DNA from 2 places in the Halomonas sp. JS92-SW72 genome. Region 2 is predicted to be linked to the other one. Evidence: predicted binding sites of a transcription regulator. Region 2 holds the regulator's gene; the other holds the start of a gene.

Region 1 (9,968 bases), 1.7 Mb from region 2:
AGGTGGAGCGCCACCGTTTCCCTGACGCGGAAGTGCGGATCACGCTGCCCTTCGCCGAGGCGCAGGCGTTTCCCGAGACCCTGGTGCTCTATCGCAGCCTGGACCGCCCCAACGACAAGCTGGTCGAGCTGCTGCTGCTGGCGCGCCACGCCCGCCGCCAGGGGGTGACTCGCCTGGTCCTGGTGGCGCCCTACCTGGCCTACATGCGTCAGGACATCGCCTTCCACCCCGGCGAGATCGTCAGCCAGACCATCGTCGGCGGCTTCCTGGCGGAGCTCGTCGACGCGGTGATCACCGTGGACCCCCACCTGCACCGCATCGAGCGGCTCGACCAGGCGATTCCCATCGAGCATGCCATAGCGCTCTCCGGGGCCCCGCGGCTGGCCGAGCTGATCGCCGAGAAGCGCCCCGGGGCGCTGCTGCTGGGGCCCGACGAGGAGGCGCTGCAGTGGGTGGCCCAGGCCGCGGCGCTGACCGGCCTCGACCATGCCACCTGCCGCAAGGTGCGCCGCGGCGACCGCGACGTGGAGATCCACCTGCCCGATACCCCGGTGGCGGGGCGGGCGGTGGTGCTGATGGATGACGTGGCGAGCTCCGGCCATACCGTGGCCCGAGCCGCCGAGGCGCTCAAGGCCGCCGGAGCGGCCTCGGTGGACGTGGCGCTGACCCATGCGCTGTTCGCCGGCGATGCCCTGGCGGTGATCCGCGAGGCCGGCGTGGGGGAGGTGTGGAGCACCGACTGCATCGCCCATGACAGCAACGCCATCGCCATGGCACCGGTGCTGGCCGAGGCGCTGGCCGGGGTGCTGGGCTCCCGGCCGTAGCCGGGCGACAGCGATAACGAGGGCGCCACAATGCCAGCGGGGCACGAGAGTCTCTCTCGTGCCCCGCTGGGTGTGCTCGTTTGGTCACCCGGATGGGGAATGGCTCGGCTGCCGTCAGGCGTAGAGGGCGCCGGTGGTAGCGGCCCGAAGGCGCTCCAGGGACATCACCTGCTGGCCACGCTCCGGCGTGTCGGTGCGAAAGCCGATCTCGAAGCCGCGGTCGGCGAGATCGGCGGCCCAGAACTCCTCGGTGGCCATGGCCTCGGCCTCGATGGCGCTGGCGGCATGGAAGAGGCCGCCGCCAAGGTGCATCTCCTGGCCGCGAGAGTGGATGGCGAAGACGTCGACGAGGAAGGATTTCATGGCGCTCACATGGGCTGGTGTGTGGATATGCGGGCATGGTAGCCATTCGCCGCAGGCCTCGTAAGCGAATCCGGATTCCGTTGTGTCACGGCCCATGCGCCCACGACATCATTCCTGGCCGGCATGAGGAATGCCGATAACGAGGGGGCCCCGGCGCGGTTCCGTGCAGCGCATGCCCCGGGGCCCTGGCGCGTCCTGCGCCTGCCGGCTATCGGGTGCCGGCGCCCGCCTTCTCGGCGTCGGGCTCCGGCTTGTCCGCTCCCTGGTGGCCCAGCGCACCGGCCTGGTCTAGGCGCGGGTGGTTGTCGAGGAACTCCCGATGGGGATCGGGCAGGGCGTCCAGTGCCTGGAGGCTACGGGTGATGGCGTGGATCGCCGCCATCACATCGCGGGTGTTGCCCGTCTCGGAGATGGTGTGCATGTTGCGGATCGGGAAGCCGATGGAGGTGGCCACGCAGTCCACGGCGGCCAGCACCCCGGCCATGCCGTCGGTGCCGGTGTCGGCGCCGACGATGTCCCGCTGCATGGGGATGCCGTGCTCCCGGGCGGTGGTCTCGATGATCCGGTTGAGCTGCTCGCTGGCGATGGCGCCCACCGACAGCGTGAACCCCTTGCCCATCTCCAGCGGCTGCATGCGACGGTCGCCGATGCCCGGGGCCGCCACGTAGTCATGGTTCACGTCCACGGCGATGATGGCGTCGGGACGGAGCTCGCCGGCCAGTACGCGGCTGCCGAAGCGGCCGATCTCCTCGTAGCTGGCGATGGCGAACATCACCCGCACCTGCTCGGTGCCTCCCGCCTCGGCGACCAGTCGTGCCACCTCGGCGGTGACGAAGCAGCCCAGGCCGTTGTCCAGGTAGGCGCCGTAGAAGGTGTCCGGGCTGAAGCCGTGGCGAATGGGGCGGTTGAAGAGGATCGAGTCGCCGGGACGCACGCCCAGGTTCTCCACCTGCTGCTTCTTGTTCTCTCCGTGGATCTGCAGGTCCAGGTAGATCTGCTCCTTCTTGATGCCCTTGCTGCCGTCGCGCTGGGCCGGGTCGGAGAAGTGGATGGCGCCCAGCGCCTCCACGGTACCGCCCTCGATGCGCCGGTAGCGACCGGGGGCCTGGGGATCCTCGCTGAATAGCGTGACCTCGTGGCCGATCAGCACGTTGGGCAGGAAGGCGTCGGTGTTGATCCAGATCTTGCCGTCCTCGCCGATGGAGCGCACCTGCATGCGGATCTTGTCGGCGTGGCCGATCACCATCACCTTGAACAGGTCGTCGCGGCCCGGGTGGGTGTCCAGCACCACGCCGGCATGGCCCTTGAACTGGTGCAGTTGCCAGCCCGGCGGGGCGAAGCTCTCGAAGTGGGGCTTGAGCACGCCGTAGGTCATGGCGGCCTCCAGGCCCACGGGGCTTGGCGCCGCGAGGAGGCGTCGCATCAGCTCGAACTGCGGCTCGGGCATGGGCTCTGTCCAGGGGGTATCGCTCATCGTGTTCCCTCTCTTCGGGGTGAGATCATCGTCCCGGAGCTTACCACCCCGATGCGGCGACGGTCTGTCCACGCCTGAAGGGCTGCCACGCCTGCCATCGGTCAGGCTATGCTGAGCGGGTTGTCCTCAACCGCTTGTGCATGAGAAGGAGAGTCAGGGATGTCATCAAGGATGTCGCCGCTGTTACCCCTCGGACTGGCCGCTCTGCTGCTGGCAGGCTGCGCCGGGGCACCGCCGGCACCCGCCGAGCGCCCCGCGGCGGAGCCGGCGCCGCCACCGGTGGCGGCAGTGCCGGGTGTGGGTGTCGAGGAGCGCGACTGGCTCCCGCCACTCTTCAGCGGGGTGGAAGATGAGGCCCACTACTACATCAGCCGCCTGCCGGACCGTCGTTTCGTCACCACCTACGGCGGGGAGGAGCATCCGCGGCCCTGGTACATCGCGGCGGAGCGGCTGGGGCAGATCGGCGAGCCGGCCATTCCCCTGCTGGCCGCGCGGCTCGAGTCCTCGGACGAGTACGAGCTGATGCTGGCGCTCTATGCGCTGATGCTGGCTTCCCAGGACCCGTCGCTGATGGCCGCCACCGGCGGCGATACCCTCGAACTTGGCAGCGTGCTGGACCCGCGCCACAACGCCGAGAATCTCGCCCTGGCCCGGGCCTGGTGGCAGCGACAGGGCTGGCGCTGGGAGTAGTCCGCCAGGCGCCGAACCCTAGGCGCCCAGACTGCCAGGAGGTGAGCATGCAGCGTCAGGACCGCCAGTCCCTCGAGGCGTCGCACCGGCCTGAGGCGATCCGACGCCGGCTGCGCCAGCCGACCCGGGGCCGGAACCTGCCCGATGCGATCCTCGGTGGCATCGATGGTTGCGTGACTACCTTCGCGGTGGTGTCGGGTGCCTTCGGCGCGGGCTTCTCGGCCACGGTGGCCCTGGTGCTGGGATTGGCCAACCTGCTGGCGGATGGCTTCAGCATGGCCATCAGCAACTACGAGGCGATCAAGGCCCAACGGGAACATGTCGATGGGGTGCGCGATGACGAGCACCGCCATATCGAGGTGGTGCCCGAGGGCGAGCGCGAGGAGATCCGTCAGATCTTCCGGCGCAAGGGCTTCGAGGGCGAGACCCTGGAGCGGGTGGTGGACACTATCTGCGCTGACCGGGAGGTCTGGGTGGAGACCATGCTGCACGAGGAGCATGGCCTGCAGACCGAGGGGCTGAGCCCACTGCGCTCGGCCCTGGTGACCTTCACGGCCTTCCTGGTGATCGGTGCCGTGCCGCTGCTGCCCTACGCCCTGCCGGGGCTGTCCATCACCCGGCAGTTCCTGGCGAGCCTGGGGCTGGCGGCGTTGATGTTCTTCCTGATCGGCATGGGCAAGAGCCTGATCTATCACCAGCCGGTGTTCGCCTCCGGACTGCGTACCCTGATGATGGGCGGTGCGGCGGCGGGGCTGGCCTTCCTCACCGGACATCTCGCCCAGGCGCTGTTCGGCATCGGGGTGTGACGCGGACGCGGCGTGCCAGGCGGGCATCGTCGGCTATTGAGCTGTATCAAGGCGAAGCGTCGGCGCTGGTCTACGCTATCTGGTGCGGCATACGCCGCTCGGGCATTACCGGCTTGGGCGTCGGGCCCGGCCTTGTCTCAGCATGTCTTTCCAGGAACCAGGAGAGCGCCACCATGGCCAAGAAGCCGAAGGAAGTCTCCCCCGCCGTCCAGTCGGAATCTCGGGGAGTCAGTCCCTTCCACGAGTTTGATCGTTTCTTCGACAGTGTCTTCGATCGGGGCTGGATGCCGATGCTGCGCCGCGATCACCCGCTGTGGGAGCGTTTTGCCGCCTTCGAGAAGGGGATGCCCAGGGTCGATGTCATCGAACGCGACGCCGAGGTGCTGGTGCGTGCAGAGGTCCCCGGCTTCGAGCGCGAGGATCTCGAGGTATCGGTCAGCGACCATAGCGTGACCATCAAGGGCGAGCACCGCCAGGAGCACAAGGAGGAGGAGGGGGAATACTTCCGCTCCGAGATCTCCAGCGGCTCCTTCTCGCGCACCGTGACGCTACCCGGCGATATCGACACGGAGGGGGGCGAGGCGAGCTTCAAGAACGGCATCCTCGAGCTGACCCTTCCGAAGCTGAAACGGGCCAGCCGGCGCAAGATCGAGGTGAAGTGACGGCCTTTCATCCCCCTCGACGAACCCTACTCAAGGCGTGCCTCGGCGACAGCCGGGACACGCCTGGTTTCCTCATGCGTCGAGACTGCTTCTGGAGCACCATCATCATGACGGCAGCCAAGTGCATCAGTCGTCACGGGAGGCGTCAGGCGCTTCGTGCTGCGGGTTCAGCCCGGATATGCAGGTGGACGGCACAGGCGACGCGCAGCATCGAGGCCAGGTTGGGTACGGCGCCTTTAGTGGCCATCACTTCACCATAGAGCTCGCTGATGAACTGACCAGTGGAAAGCTGCTGGTCGTGGGCCAGCAGGTCGAGGATCTGCCAGAACTCGTTCTCCAGCCGAACGCTTGTGACGCTGCCCTGAAGGCGCACCGAGCGAGTGGTGCACTCGTAACGCTCGGGGTCAGTGGATGCGTAGACATGACACATGATTACTCCCCTCCGCTGGCGAAGGCCACAGGCCGGCGACATAACGGTTTCCGACTTTCCCCGACATTGCTCCCTGTTGCGACCCTTGAGCATTAGACCATCGTCGATGTAGTACTCCACTGTTACCCGGATCGTCTATTGACGGCCTATTCTCGGGCGAGGTGACCGATGCATCTGGCACCCCGACAACAACAAGAGACCAGGCGCAGGCGAATCTTATGCGACTGCGCACTCACCCTGGAGAAGCTCGCCATGCATTCCCCCAACCTATCCCGCCGAGTCTTCCTCAAGGCCAGCGGTGGTGTCTTGGCCGGTACCCTGGCCTTTGCCAGCGGCCCGATTGCCCTGCTCGCGCCCTCCCGCAGCTGGGCGCTGTCCCTGGAGTCGCTCAGCTCGCGTCAGGGCGAGATGCTGCTCGCCATCACACGACAGATCTTCCCGCATCCGGACCTGGAGGATGCCGTCTACGCGATGGTCGTTAAGAGCCTGGATCGCAAGGCGGCCGATGCTTCCCTGCATGCCCTCCTCAAGGAGGGCATGGACGCACTAGATATGGCCGCCGGGGGCGACTGGCTGGCACTGGACGACGCCGCACGACTCGAGCATCTGGCCCCGATGGCCGGCGGCGCCTTCTTCGAGACCGTCCGCGGCGATGCGGTGGTATCGCTCTATGATAATCCGCTGGCCTATGTCCACTTCGGATATGGCGGAGCCGAAGGCGATGGTGGCTACCTCTCCAAGGGCTTCAACGACCTGACCTGGCTGCCCGAGCCGCCCAAGCCCCAGGGCGGCTACCTGCCCTACGAGAGCGCGGGCTGAGCCTGCGGTGGTTCGGCTGCCACGATTAAGACAACAACAACGTATCCGGAGACGCCACGATGGCAATGACCGATAATCAGCAGACCTTCGCCCATGACGATGAGAACGTCGCGGTGGTGATCGGGTCCGGCGCCGGGGGCGGCACCCTGGCCAACGAGCTGGCCCAGCAGGGCATCGATGTGGTGGTGCTGGAGGCAGGTGCGCTGCACACCACCGCGGACTTTCTGGCCGACGAGTGGGCGTCCTTTGCCCAACTCGCCTGGCTCGACACGCGCACCACCTCCGGCAGTTTTCGCCTGGCGCGGGATTTTCCAAATCTGCCAGCGTGGATCGTCAAGTCGGTGGGCGGCACCACCGTCCACTGGGCCGGGGCCAGCCTCCGGTTCCAGCCCCACGAGTTTGCGGCGCTCACCACCTATGGCGAGGTCGAAGGAGCCAACCTGCTCGACTGGCCGCTTACCTATGATGACCTGGCCCCCTATTATGAAAGCGCCGAGAAGCGCATGGGTGTAACCCGCACAAACGGCAACAAGGGTCTGCCCGGCAACAACAACTTCAAGGTGATGTATGCCGGTGCCCAGAAGATGGGGTACTCCTGCGATACCGGCCACATGGCAATCAACAGTGAGCCGCGTGACGGGCGCGCCGCCTGCCAGCAGCGTGGCTTCTGTTTCCAGGGGTGCAAGACCGGTGCCAAGTGGTCGACGCTTTACACCGAGCTTCCCAAGGGCATTGCCACCGGCCATCTCGAGCTTCGCCCGGAGTCCCATGTGGCGCGCATCGAGCATGACGAGAGCGGCAAGGTCACGGCCGTGGTCTACTTCGATGCCGAAGGCCGCGAGCAGCGTCAGAGGGCGCGTCTGGTCGCGGTGGCCGGTAACTCGATCGAGACGCCGCGGCTGCTGCTCAACTCCGCCAGCAACCTATTCCCGTCGGGTCTGGCCAACGGCTCAGGGCAGGTAGGGCGCAACTATATGCGCCACATGACCGGTTCGGTCTACGCCACCTTCGAGGAGCCCGTCCATATGTACAAGGGCACCACCATGGCCGGCATCATCGCCGATGAGGCGCGCCATGACCCGTCGCGTGGCTTCGTCGGCGGCTACGAGATGGAGACTCTGGCTCTGGGCCTACCGTTCATGGCAGCCTTCCTCGACCCTGGTGCCTGGGGGCCACGCTTCACCGGTGCCCTTGACCAGTATGACCACATGGCCGGCATGTGGCTGGTGGGCGAGGACCTGCCCCAGGAGGGTAACCGGATCACCCTCAATCCCGAGGTCACCGATCGATTCGGCCTGCCGGTGGCCAATGTCCACTACGACGACCACCCCAACGACGTTGCCATGCGCGAGCACGGCTACCGACAGGGTACAGAGCTCTACCGCTCGGTGGGAGCGAAGGATGTCTACGAGGTGCCGCCCTATCCCTCGACCCACAATCTGGGCACCTGCCGCATGAGCGAACGCCCCGAGGATGGCGTCTGCAACGCCTATGGCCGCGCCCACGAGATCCCTAACCTCTTCATCTCGGATGGCAGCCAGTTCACCACCTCGGCGGCGGAGAACCCCACCCTGACCATCGTCTCGCTGGCGATACGCCAGGCCGAACACATCGGCCAGCTGATGCTGCGCGGCGAGGTCTGATCCCTTTTGCCCCCGGCCATGGCCGGGGGCTGCCCATCCCCTTCATGCCCCCATATTGATTCCAGAAGGAGACTCCATGAGCTTTTATGGCGAGCAACACCCCGGCGTGCAGGCCGCCACTGCCGATTCCGACGGCTTTCGTCTCAACCACACCATGCTGCGGGTCAAGGATCCCGAGAAGGCATTGGCCTTTTATTCCCGGGTGTTCGGCATGCGCGTCCTGCGCCGGCTGGACTTCGAGGAGATGCAGTTCTCCCTCTACTTCCTGGCGAAGCTGGAGGCGGACGAGGTGGTCCCCGAGAGCGTGGGCGAACGTACGGTTTGGACCTTCAGCCAGCGCGGCCTGCTGGAGCTGACCCACAACTGGGGCACCGAGACGCAGGCCGATTTTGCCTACCATGACGGCAACGCCCAGCCTCAGGGCTTCGGTCATATCTGCTTCTCGGTGCCGGACCTCGAGGCTGCAGAAGCCTGGTTCGACAGCAACGGCATCGAGTTCATCAAGCGCAGTGACCAGGGCAAGATGAAGGACGTGGTCTTCGTCAAGGATGTCGACGGCTACTGGATCGAGGTGGTCCAGGCTGACCGCCTCGCCTCTCTGGGCGATTGATCCCCAAAGCCATCGGTCCTGGTCGGCCGATTACCCCAGGGCGTCGAGCAGCCGCTGCGTGGCCAGGAACAGCTGGCGGCGGGGCTGGGCGCCCTCGAGCACGCCGGCGTGTTCGCCGTCCAGGCTGAAGCGCAGCGCCGGCACGCCCTGGATGCCGAGGTCGCGGGCGGTGCGTTGGTCGTCCATCACCGCCTGGTGATAGGTACCCTGCTCCAGCGCCTGGTGCAGGGCGCTGCCGTCTAGCGCCAGGGTCTCGGCCAGCCGGGCGAGGGCCTGGGGGTCGGCCAGGTCCAGGCTCGCCTCGAAGAAACCGCGGAACAGCGCCCTGCGCATGGCGTCGCCCGCCCCGGGGTGATCGGCCGCCTGTGCCTCGGCCCAGGCGGCCGCCTCGTGGGCCAGCCGTGAGCGCGGCTGAATCCGCGGCAGCCGCAGGGTCATGCCGCGTTCGGTCGCCATGGGGTAGACGGCCCGTCCCCAGATGTCATGCAGGTAGTCGCCGTCCGGGTCGAGGGTCGGCTCGGGGGCGGGACGCAGCTCGAAGGCGCGCCAGCGGATCGTCACCTTCCCCCCGAAGCGCTCGGCCAGGGCGTCGAGCTCCGGCATCTCCAGGTAGCAGAAGGGACACACATAGTCGCTGAAGACGTCGAGCGTGATGCGCGGCTGGGTCATGGAGACTCCCCGTTCAGTTTGGCAGGAAAAGGCGGGCGGCCAGGCGGTGACGCAGTGGCCTCACGGCAAGGACCACCAGCACGATCAGCGCCAGCGCTTCCAGCCAGGTGGGCAGCAGCTCCTGAACCCGGGCCACCTGGAGCGGTATGTCGAGTTCCCACCAGCCGGCCAGCAGGTCCACGCCCAGGCCCAGCAGCACGGTGCTTGCCAGGATGCCGGCCAGATAGGCCACAAGCGCTCGGTTGCCCATCTCACGGCGGAACACGCCAAGGGTCGCCAGGCTGGTCACCGGTGCAGCGATCAGGAAGACCAGCACCGTGCCCGGGGAGACCCCGGCCAGCAGCAGGCCGGCGGCGATCGGCGTGGCGGCGGTGGCACACAGGTACATGGGGATGCCGATCACAGCCATCACCAGCATGGCACCCAGGCCGCTGCCCAGCCCGGCAAGCTGCTGAGGCGGTACCAGGGCGATCAGCGCCCCGGCCACCAGCAGGCCGGCCAGCAGCCAGAGGCTGATGTCGTCGAGGATGTCGCTGAAGGCATAGCTCAGCCCGGCGCGGAGCCGGCGCCCCAGGGTGGCAGGCGCCGGACTGGGCGAGGCCCGGGTTCCGCAGCCGCTGCCGCAGCCTCCCCCGCAGCTCGCCGCCGAGGCGGGTGCCGTTGCCTCGGCGACGTGGGTGCGCCCCACCAGCAGCCCGGTGACGATGGCGGTCAGCACCGCGCTGACGCCTCGCGCCAGGGCCATGAAGGGGCCCAGCAGCGCGTAGCTGATGGTCAGGGAGTCGATGCCGATGCCCGGCGTGCCGATCAGGAAGGCGGTGGTGGGGCCGCGGTCGGCCCCTCCGCGGTGCAGGGCCAGGGCGGTGGGAATGGCGCCGCAGGAGCAGAGCGGCAGCGGGGCACCGATCACCGCGGCGCGGGCCACGCTGCCAAGGCCCTGGCCGCCTACCCAGCGCGTCAGGGCGGCCTCGGAGATCA
Region 2 (9,968 bases):
GCCCACTGCATCGGCATGTGCGGCGGCATCATGAGTGCCCTGACCTTCGCCGTGCCCCCCAGCATGCGTTCCCCTGCCCGCCTCGCGGGCCTGCTGCTGGGCTACAACCTGGGGCGCATGGTGAGCTACATGGTGGCCGGCGCCCTGGTCGCCGCCCTCGGCACCCTGCTCAGCCTCACCCCCGGCATGCGCATCGCCCTGCAGGGCCTTGCCGCCGTCATGCTGATCCTGATGGCACTCTATATCGCCGACTGGTGGAAGGGGCTGCTGCGGGTCGAGGCGCTCGGCAGGCGCCTGTGGCGCCACCTGGAGCCGGTGGGCCGGCGGCTGATGCCGGTGGTGAGGGTGCCCCAGGCCGTGGCGCTCGGCGCGGTATGGGGCTGGCTGCCCTGCGGGCTGGTCTACTCGATGCTGGCCTGGAGCCTGGCCATGGCCGACCCGCTCAAGGGGGCCGCCCTGATGGGCGCCTTCGGCCTCGGCACCCTGCCGGCGCTGCTCGCCACCGGCCTGGCGGCGCACCAGTTGGGGGGGCTGATTCGTCACCGGGCCACCCGCAGCATCGCCGCGCTGTCGATCATCGCCTTCGCCCTGTGGCAGCTGTGGCTGATGCTGCCCGCTCAGGGTCACGGCTGATTCGGCACTATTCCACGCCGGATTGACGCAGCTCAACGCCGCCGGCGCCAAGCCGCCCTAGCATGGAGAGCACATCCATAGCCGGGAGCGCCGTCATGCCCGTTCAGGCGAAACGCAACGATCGCGCCGGGCCATCCTGGACTGCCGGAAGCAGGCCCTCGATGCAGTACCATGACCACGACGGATCGCACTATCTGACCTACCCCGACGCCGCCCGCCTGGCGACGGGGGACGGCCCCGCGGCGCTGACCCGGGCCCTGGTCGAGCGCTCCCCCGATGCGCCGCTGGCGCTGCACGTGCGCCTGCCCTTCTGCCGGCAGGCGTGCCGCTTCTGCGCCTCCCAGCGGGTGCCCTCACGGGACAGCCGCCAGGCCGAGCCCTACCTCACGCGGCTCGACCGCGAGATGGTGCTGGTGAGCCGACTGCTGGGCCGCCTCCCGGCCGTGCAACGCCTGCACTGGGGTGGCGGCGCCCCCGCCTTCCTCTCCCTGGACCAGATGGGCGACCTGTTCGACCGCCTCGACGCCCGCTTCGGGCTGTCCGGCGCCCGGGGTCGCGACTTCAGCATCGAGATCGACCCCCGCGAGGCCGATGTCTTCACCCTGCGCCACCTGCAGGCGCTGGGCTTCAACCGCCTGAGCCTCGGCGTCCAGGAGCTCGACCTGCGCGTCCAGAAGGCGATCAACCGGGTCCAACCCCGGGTGCTGACCGAGTCCCTGGTGGACGAGGCCGAACGCCTCGGCTTCCACTCCCTCAACCTGGACCTGATCGTGGGCCTGCCGCTGCAGACCCCCCACGGCTTCGGGGAGACCCTCGAGCAGGTGATCGCCATGACCCCGGCGCGCATCACCCTGCGCCGCTACGCCCACCTGCCGGAGCGCTACCGTCCCCAGCGCGAGATCGACGCCGAGGACTTGCCCGACACCGCCACCCGCCTGGCGATCCTCGAGGCGGCTCGCGAGCGGCTGGATGACGCCGGCTACGTGCACATCGGGCTCGGCCAGTTTGCCCGCCCCGATGACAGCCTGGCCCAGGCCCTGGGGGAGGGCCGCCTGGCCCGCGATCTGCAGGGCTACACCCACTACCCGCCCGGCGACCAGCTCGGCCTCGGGGTCGCCGCCCTCAGCCGGGTCGGCGATACCCTGGCCCGCAACGCCCTGAGCCTGGCCGACTACGAGACGGCGCTGGACGCCAGCCAGCTGCCCGCCAGCGCCGCCTACCGGCTGGACGCGGCCGAACGCCTGCGCCGGGATGCCATCGAGACGCTCGCCTGTCGCCGCGAGCTGGACCTGGCCGCACTCTCGCAGGCCCATGGGCTCGACGCCGGCGCGGCCCTGGCCGGTGCCCTCGAGCGCCTCGCCCCCTTCTGCCGGGCGGGGCTGCTCGAGCGCCACGGCGAGCGCCTGCGGGTAACCCCCGACGGGCTCTGGGGCCTGACCCACCTGCTCGCCGCCTTCGACCCCGAGGCCACCCCGGTGGCGTGAGCCGGGCCGGACGGGCCTACCTCCTTGGAGGTGGTTTGCCCTGTCCGAAGTTTCCTCCATAATGGTCGACATGATCATGATCAAGGAGGGGGCGGCCATGCCCGATAGCCTGACCGGAAGGCGGCGCTCTGTACTGCACGAGACTCGCTGCCAGACCTGCAGCCTGAGTTCGCTCTGCCTGCCGCTGGCCCTCGAGGTTCAGGACATGGACCAGTTCGACGCCATCATCCGCCGGCGCGCGCCCCTCAAGAAGGGCGAGACCCTGTTCCGCCAGGACAGCCCCTTCACCAGCGTCTATGCGGTGCGCTCGGGCAGCCTCAAGCAGGTGACCACCGAGGGCAGCGGCGACGACCAGCTGACCAACTTCTACCTGCCCAGCGAGCTGGTGGGGCTGGACGGCATCGACGAGGAGCAGTATCCCGGCACCGTGGTGGCCCTGGAGACCACCACCGTGTGCGAGATCCCCTTCGATCGCCTGGACCAGCTGTCGGAGTCCCTCCCCGAACTGCGCGGCCAGCTCTATCGCAGCATGAGCAAGGAGCTGCGCGACGACCGCCGCATGATGCGCCTGCTCTCTCGCAAGACCGCCGACCAGCGCCTGGCCAGCTTCTTCACCAGCCTCTCCGACCGCTTCCGCCGGCGCGGCTACTCCCCCTACAGCTTCCGGCTCTCCATGTCCCGGGCCGATATCGGCAACTACCTCGGCCTGGCGGTGGAGACCGTCAGCCGCATCCTCGGCCGCTTCCAGAGCCAGGGCCTGGTGGAGGTCTCGGGCCGCGAGGTGCATATCCTCGACCTGGAGTCGCTGATCCAGGTCGCCGAGGAGGAAGGGGCCAAGTAGCACCGGGCCGCCTGGCCTCCCCCCTGACGCAGAAACCCCCATCGGGCGAGTGCCCGATGGGGGTTTCTGGTTTTCGAGCCATGAGTTCCCGAGCCCTGGCGCCGGCGCCAGGGCTACTCGTTCAGCAGTTCGATGCGGCTGGCCTGCCGCCGCGCCTGTGTCTCCTCGAGCCCGGCGAAGTCGAACAGCTCGCGGTCGGCCAGCTGCGACGGCGCCACGTTGGTCACCGCCTTGAACATGCTCTCCAGGCGCCCGGGGTGCTTCTTCTCCCATTCGGCGAGCATCTCCTTGACCACCTGGCGCTGCAGGTTGGGCTGGGAACCGCACAGGTTGCAGGGGATGATCGGGAACGCCATCAGCCGGGCAAACTCGGCGATATCCGCCTCGCGGCAGTAGGCCAGCGGGCGGATCAGGATGTTCTTGCCGTCGTCGGAGAGCAGCTTGGGGGGCATGGCCTTGAGGCTGCCGCCGAAGAAGAGGTTGAGGAACAGCGTCTCGAGGATGTCCTCGCGATGGTGGCCCAGGGCGATCTTGGTGGCGCCGATCTCCTCGGCGAAGCCGTAGAGGGAGCCGCGGCGCAGCCGCGAGCAGAGCGCGCAGGTGGTCTTGCCTTCCGGCGTCTTCTCCTTGACCACCGAGTAGGTGTCGCGCTCGAGGATATGGTACTCGACGCCGATGGACTCGAGGTACTCGGGCAGCACCTGCTCGGGGAAACCGGGCTGCTTCTGGTCGAGGTTGACCGCCACCAGCGAGAAGTCGATCGGGGCGTTGCGCTGCAGGCTGCGCAGGATCGAGAGCAGGGTGTAGCTGTCCTTGCCGCCGGAGAGGCAGACCATCACCCGGTCGCCCTCGTGGATCATGCCGTAGTCGATGATGGCGTTGCCGACCTGGCGGCGCAGGCGCTTCTGGAGCTTGTTGAACTCGCGCCTGCCCCGGGCATCCAGGGCATCGAGGAGCGGCGAGGGGGCCTCCTGCTGCGGGGAGCCCCCCGCGGCGGGGGCCTCGGCGTCGGTGTCGCGGGGGTCGAAGATCACGGCGTCTTGCATGTCGGTCGGCGCTGCCAGTGCGGGCAAAAATGACGGGCGCCCATCCTACCATCGCCGGCGACGTCAGGCGACGCCGTCACGCCTCAGGCGTCGCCCCGCAGGGCGCTGGTCTCGCGCTCCAGGCGCAGGAAGATCAGCGCCGTGGTCACCGCATCCCCCAGCGCCGTATGGCGCCCCATCACCGGCACGTCCAGCAGCTCGGCCACCTTCTCGAAGCGCGGCGCCGACTCCACCTCGGGGTGGCGGCGGCGCAGGCGGCGCAGATAGTGCTGGGCCACGTCGATGGTGGCGTTGGGCAGCTCGAAGCCGACGCGCGGGCGCAGCTCGCGATTGAGGATCGCCAGGTCGAAGTCCAGGTGCCAGCCCACCAGCGGGCGATTGCCGACGAAGTCGAGCAGGCGCTCCAGCGCCTCGTCCACCGCCATGCCGCCCTCCAGGTCGATGCCGCGCAGGCCGTGAATGCGGATCGAATCGCCACACAGCGAGGCCGGGCGCGCCAGGCGCAGGTCCAGGGATTCGCTGGTCAGCACCCGGTCGCCACGCACCTTGACGGCGGCGATGGAGACCAGCTCCGCGCTGCGCGTATCAAGCCCGGTGGTCTCGGTATCGATGACCACCATCTCGTCACCGGTATAGGGGTGGAAGAGCCAGGCGTAGTCGCCGTTGGCGTGCCGTCTTCGGTCGGCAGCGCGCCGCAGGACCTTGAGCATGAGGGGTCTCCTGTTGTGATTGTCGTTCCTTCGTGCATCGTCATGCCTTCGTGCAGCCTCGGGCCGTCACGAATACTCCAGATGAAAGCGGTGCGAGAGGCGCTGCTTGAAGTCCTTGACGATATGCAGCGCCTCGCGCAGCAGGTCGCGCTCCAGCGAGGAGAGCTCCTGTACCACCACGCGGTCGGGCTTGCGCTCGCCACCGCTGTCCAGATGGGCGAGCTGCTGCTTGAGGCGCAGCTCGGTGAACAGCGACAGCGCCTCGCCGAGGTCCTCGGCGAAGCGCGGCTCCAGGCGGCCGTCCGCCGCCAGGGCATCCAGCCGCTCCAGGGTGGAGGTCGGCCGGATGCGCCGCTCCAGGGCCATCACCCGCACCCCGTGAACGATGGGGAAGATGCCGCCCTTCTTGATGTCGATGCCATGCTGGGGCCGCTTGAGCGAGCCGAACAGGGTCAGCGGCGTGGAGAAGCGCAGGATGGTGCGGGCGAAGTAGGAGAGCAGCAGCTCGTCGCCGGAGCAGCGCGCGAACAGCTCGTCACGCACCCGGTCGAGCAGAGCCGGGTTACCGGCCACCGCATGGGAGTCGAGCATGATCGCCAGCTTCATCAGGCTGTCGCCGTCCCGCTTCTCGGCCCAGCGGGCGATGCGCTCGCGCCACTGGGTCACGGTGCCGACCCACTCGGGGTTGGAGACCATGATGTTGCCGGGACAGGGCGGGTAGCCCAGCTCGATCAGGGTCTCGGTGAGTCGCTGCATCTGCTCGGCGCAGCCGGGCCACTCCAGGTCGTCGGTCAGGATCAGGCCGTTGTCCTGGTCGGTCTTGAGGATCTGCTCGCCGCGCCCCTCGCTGCCCATCACCATCAGGCAGCTGTCGCGGTGGTAGCGTTCGTCGACCAGGAAGCCCCAAGCCTTGTGCATGATCCGTCCGTTGAGCGCCGCCAGCAGGCCCATGGCGAAGCGCAGCTTGACCCCCTGGGCCATCAGCGCCTTGACCAGCTCGGGCGTGCGGCGACTGGCGGCGGCCAGGGCCTCGAGGCTCTCGGCCTGCTCGACCTGCAGGCTGACCACGTAGCTGCGGCTCGAGAAGTAGCTGAGCACGTCGGTGAGCTCGACGACCCCCACCGGCACCCCCTTCTCCATCACCACCACCCGCTCCACCTTGTGGCGGGTCATCACCACCAGCGCCTCGAACAGGTACTGCCCCGGCCCCACCGTGATCAGCTCGGCACTGCCGACCCCGTCCAGGGCACTGTCACGGTCGCGCTCCTCCACCACCAGGGCGTTGAGCAGGTCGGTCTTGGTGATCATGCCGGGGCCGGCGTCACCCGCCACCAGCAGGCTGTCGGCATGGCGCTCGTTGATGGTGGTCACCGCCTCGGCAATGGTCGTGGCGGCCGGCACGACCAGCGGCTCACGCATGCACTCGTCGACCCGGGCCAGCATGAAACCGGCCATGGTCACCCCGCCTTCGGCGCGCTGCTCGGTAAGCAGGCGCGCCTTGTGGGCCAGGGTCTGGCGGAAGAACTCCGCGAAGGGGGGACAGTCATCGCAGAGCTCGAGGAAGAGCGCCTTGGGCAGCAGGTAGCAGAGGCTCTCCTGCTCGGCACGGAAGCGGTAGCGGCTCTTGCCGTTGAGGATGCTGATGGCGCCGAAGAGGTCGCCGCGGGTGTAGTGGCCGATGCGCGAGCGGGCCGCAGGCAGGGTGGGGTCGACTTCCGCCACCTCCCCCTTGTGGATCAGGAAGAGGTTCTCACCGGCCTGCCCCGTCTCGAGGATGATCTCGTCGCGATCGAAGTAGGCCAGGTCCACGCCCTGGCGAACCCGCTCGCGGCCTGCCTCGTCGAGCAGGGTGAACGGCGGCTGGGAAAGATCGACCTCGACCATGGCGCAGACCTCGCGGGCGGCGTACCGACTCAAGCCCCCCTGCCGCGCCGCCGCCAGCTGGCGATCGATAGACGAGGGGGCCGGAGAGGAAAACGGCGTTGTGACCGCCACCGGATGATTGTTGGGGTTGTTGTTGGGTCTCCTGAGACTGGTGGCAGCATAGCAACCTCCCCGTCGCCCTTATAAGCTAGACGATCGTCTCCCCCTTTGGCCCCCTATACGATCGTCCAAGCCTCGGCCGCGAACGCAGCGATCCTGCGACTTTGGTCTTCCTCCTCCTCCTTAGACGATCGTCCAAGTCCTGCCTCGCCCGCCCCCGACCGCCCCTCTCACACCCCCTATACCATCGTCCTAACCTGACTGACGCACCTCGTGTAACTCAGCAGAAACACGCCCCCATCCTCTTGATTGGCAAGGATTCGTTGACACCGCATTGAATCGTATTTTTCTCATGATACGAAAGTCTGGGATTCATTTTCGCCTCTCATTGCCCACTATCCACCATGCATCATGCAGGGCAATCGCACGACAACGATGCCTGCCGACACCGGCGAGATAAGGGCCACCGGCCCCTCTCCCAGTCGGGATCTGCCCCAAGGCTCGCAACGGCCTGACACAAGACATGCGATTGCCCTGGTGACCCGCAACCGACAGACCCCCAGTTCCCAACCCCACCAATAACAAGTGGAGAACACGACAATGGCAGAAGAGAAAGTCGATTCGTCCGAATACTGGAAGGCGAACGTACGCCTGATCACGGGATGCCTGATCGTCTGGGCCTTCGTCTCCTACGGCATGGCGATCCTGTTCCGGCCCCTGCTCTCCGGCATTCCCGTGGGCGGCACCGACCTGGGCTTCTGGTTCGCCCAGCAGGGCTCCATCCTCACCTTCATCGTGCTGATCTTCTTCTACGCCTGGAAGATGAACAAGCTCGATCAGAAATTCGGTCTGGGGGAGTAAGCCAGCATGAGTCAATTTGCCATCAACCTGCTGTTCGTAGGGGGCTCCTTCGCCCTCTACATCGGCATCGCGATCTGGGCCCGAGCGGGCTCCACCAAGGACTTCTACGTGGCGGGCGGCGGCGTCCACCCGGTCACCAACGGCATGGCCACCGCCGCCGACTGGATGTCCGCGGCGTCGTTCATCTCCATGGCCGGCCTGCTGGCCTCCGGCGGCTACGCCAACTCGTCGTTCCTGATGGGCTGGACCGGCGGCTACGTGATCCTGGCCATGCTGCTGGCGCCCTACCTGCGCAAGTTCGGCAAGTTCACCGTACCGGACTTCATCGGTGACCGCTTCTACAGCAAGGCGGCGCGCCTGGTGGCCGTCATCTGTCTGATCGTGGCCTCCGTGACCTACGTAATCGGCCAGATGACCGGCGCCGGCGTGGCCTTCTCGCGCTTCCTCGAGGTCTCCAACACCTGGGGCATCTGGATTGCGGCCTTCATCGTCTTCCTCTATGCGGTCTTCGGCGGCATGAAGGGTATCACCTACACCCAGGTGGCCCAGTACATCGTGCTGATCATCGCCTACACCATTCCGGCGGTGTTCATCGCCTTCCAACTGACCGGCAACCCGATCCCGATGTTCGGCATGTTCAGCACCCACACCGAGTCCGGCGTGCCGCTGCTGCAGAAGCTCGACGACGTCGTGGTCGCCCTGGGCTTCCAGGACTACACGGCCGACGTCGACAACAAGCTCAACATGGTACTGTTCACCCTGTCGCTGATGGTCGGTACCGCGGGTCTGCCCCACGTCATCATCCGCTTCTTCACCGTGCCGAAGGTGGCCGATGCCCGCTGGTCTGCCGGCTGGGCCCTGGTCTTCATCGCCCTGCTCTACCTGACCGCTCCGGCCGTGGGTTCCATGGCGCGTCTCAATCTGATGACCACCGTCTATCCGGAGATGACCGGCCAGGTCGAGGACTACGAGTCCGCCGCCGCCGAGCCGATCCTCTACGAGGAGCGTCCCGACTGGTTCCGCACCTGGGAAGACACCGGCCTGATCACCTTCAACGATCTCAACAACGACGGCCGCATCCAGTTCTACAACGATGCCAACCCGGCGTTCGACGAGGTCGCCGAGCGTCGCGGCTGGGAAGGCAACGAGCTGTCGGTCAACAACGACATCCTGGTACTGGCCAACCCCGAGATCGCCAACCTGCCCGGCTGGGTCATCGGTCTGATCGCCGCCGGCGGTATCGCGGCCGCACTCTCCACCGCCGCGGGCCTGCTGCTGGCCATCTCCTCGGCCATCAGCCACGACCTGATCAAGACCATGATCAACCCCAACATCACCGAGAAGGGCGAGATGCTGGCGGCGCGGATCTCCATGGGCGGTGCCATCCTGCTGGCCACCTACCTGGGCCTCAACCCGCCGGGCTTCGCCGCCCAGACGGTGGCCCTCGCCTTCGGTATCGCCGGCGCCTCGCTGTTCCCGGCGCTGATGATGGGGATCTTCTCCAAGCGGGTGAACAACGTGGGCGCGGTTGCCGGCATGCTGACCGGTCTGATCGCCACCCTGCTCTACATCTTCACCTACCTGGGCTGGTTCTTCATTCCGGGCACCAACATGCTGCCCAACACCCCGGACAACTGGATCCTGGGCATCTCCCCGCTCTCCTTCGGTGCAGTGGGTGCGGTCATGAACTTCGCGGTTGCCTTCACCGTCTCCAGCATGACCGAGGAGCCCCCGCAGGAGATCCAGGACCTGGTGGAGAGCGTGCGCTATCCGAAGGGTGCTGGCACTGCCGTCGACCACTGAGCCATAATGGCCCCTGGCCCGGCTCGCCGGGCCAGTCATTCCCCACCGATCGGGCTTCCCTAGGGAAGCCCGATCGCTTTGAGCAAGGACATATCATGATTTGGCACTTGATCGCGGCGGTCTTCGCCGGCCTCGGCGCCGCCGGCATCGGCATGCTGCTGCGCATGGCCAGCGGCAAGCGCCTGCCGACCTGGATCATCCCGGTGTTCGGCGGCCTGGGCATGCTCGGCTACCAGATCCACTATGAGTACTCCTGGTTCAGCCACAAGCAGGCACAGCTGCCCGCCACCGCCAGCGTGGTGGAGGTGGAGCACGGCTCGATGTTCTGGCGCCCCTGGACCTACGCCTTCCCCATGGCCAACGCCTTCAGCGTGGTGGACCGCGACAGCATGGCCGTGCGCGACGCCGACGGCGAGCGGCTGGTCGAGTACATCCGCTACCGCTTCGAGAAGCAGCACGTGGACCTGGTCACCCATCAGGCCTGGCTGATCAACTGCGCCAACCGCGAGACCCTGCCGCTGATCGGCGAGGAGCGCCGGCCGCGTTTCGAGGCGATGCGCACCCTCGACGAGGACGACGCTCTCTACCGGGCGCTCTGCCAGGAGAC

Evidence for each region. Region 2 encodes FNR, which switches genes on or off when oxygen is low (the NO sensors DNR and NnrR bind a similar motif). Its sites were predicted from a motif close to TTGATNTANATCAA; they were not measured.
Region 1: D1793_RS01675 (Hsp20/alpha crystallin family protein) is a predicted target of FNR. The motif match lies at 4,194-4,207, and genes of this name have one in related genera.

The regions. Positions count from the first base shown of each region.
Region 1 is NZ_CP032147.1:351,843-361,810, reverse strand. It holds gene D1793_RS01700 (ribose-phosphate diphosphokinase) at 1-824, shown strand, start outside; gene D1793_RS01695 (hypothetical protein) at 939-1,187, opposite strand; gene D1793_RS01690 (M20/M25/M40 family metallo-hydrolase) at 1,396-2,661, opposite strand; gene D1793_RS01685 (hypothetical protein) at 2,821-3,351, shown strand; gene D1793_RS01680 (VIT1/CCC1 transporter family protein) at 3,399-4,157, shown strand; gene D1793_RS01675 (Hsp20/alpha crystallin family protein) at 4,331-4,819, shown strand; gene D1793_RS01670 (ribbon-helix-helix domain-containing protein) at 4,965-5,249, opposite strand; gene D1793_RS01665 (twin-arginine translocation signal domain-containing protein) at 5,502-6,068, shown strand; gene D1793_RS01660 (GMC family oxidoreductase) at 6,128-7,711, shown strand; gene gloA (lactoylglutathione lyase) at 7,788-8,321, shown strand; gene D1793_RS01650 (DsbA family protein) at 8,352-8,990, opposite strand; gene D1793_RS01645 (SO_0444 family Cu/Zn efflux transporter) at 9,004-9,968, opposite strand, start outside.
Region 2 is NZ_CP032147.1:2,063,879-2,073,846, forward strand. It holds gene D1793_RS09695 (sulfite exporter TauE/SafE family protein) at 1-633, shown strand, start outside; gene hemN (oxygen-independent coproporphyrinogen III oxidase) at 795-2,117, shown strand; gene fnr (fumarate/nitrate reduction transcriptional regulator Fnr) at 2,215-2,958, shown strand; gene ttcA (tRNA 2-thiocytidine(32) synthetase TtcA) at 3,072-4,004, opposite strand; gene D1793_RS09715 (3'-5' exonuclease) at 4,088-4,714, opposite strand; gene D1793_RS09720 (putative nucleotidyltransferase substrate binding domain-containing protein) at 4,781-6,598, opposite strand; gene D1793_RS09725 (DUF4212 domain-containing protein) at 7,298-7,558, shown strand; gene D1793_RS09730 (sodium:solute symporter family protein) at 7,565-9,361, shown strand; gene D1793_RS09735 (hypothetical protein) at 9,457-9,968, shown strand, end outside.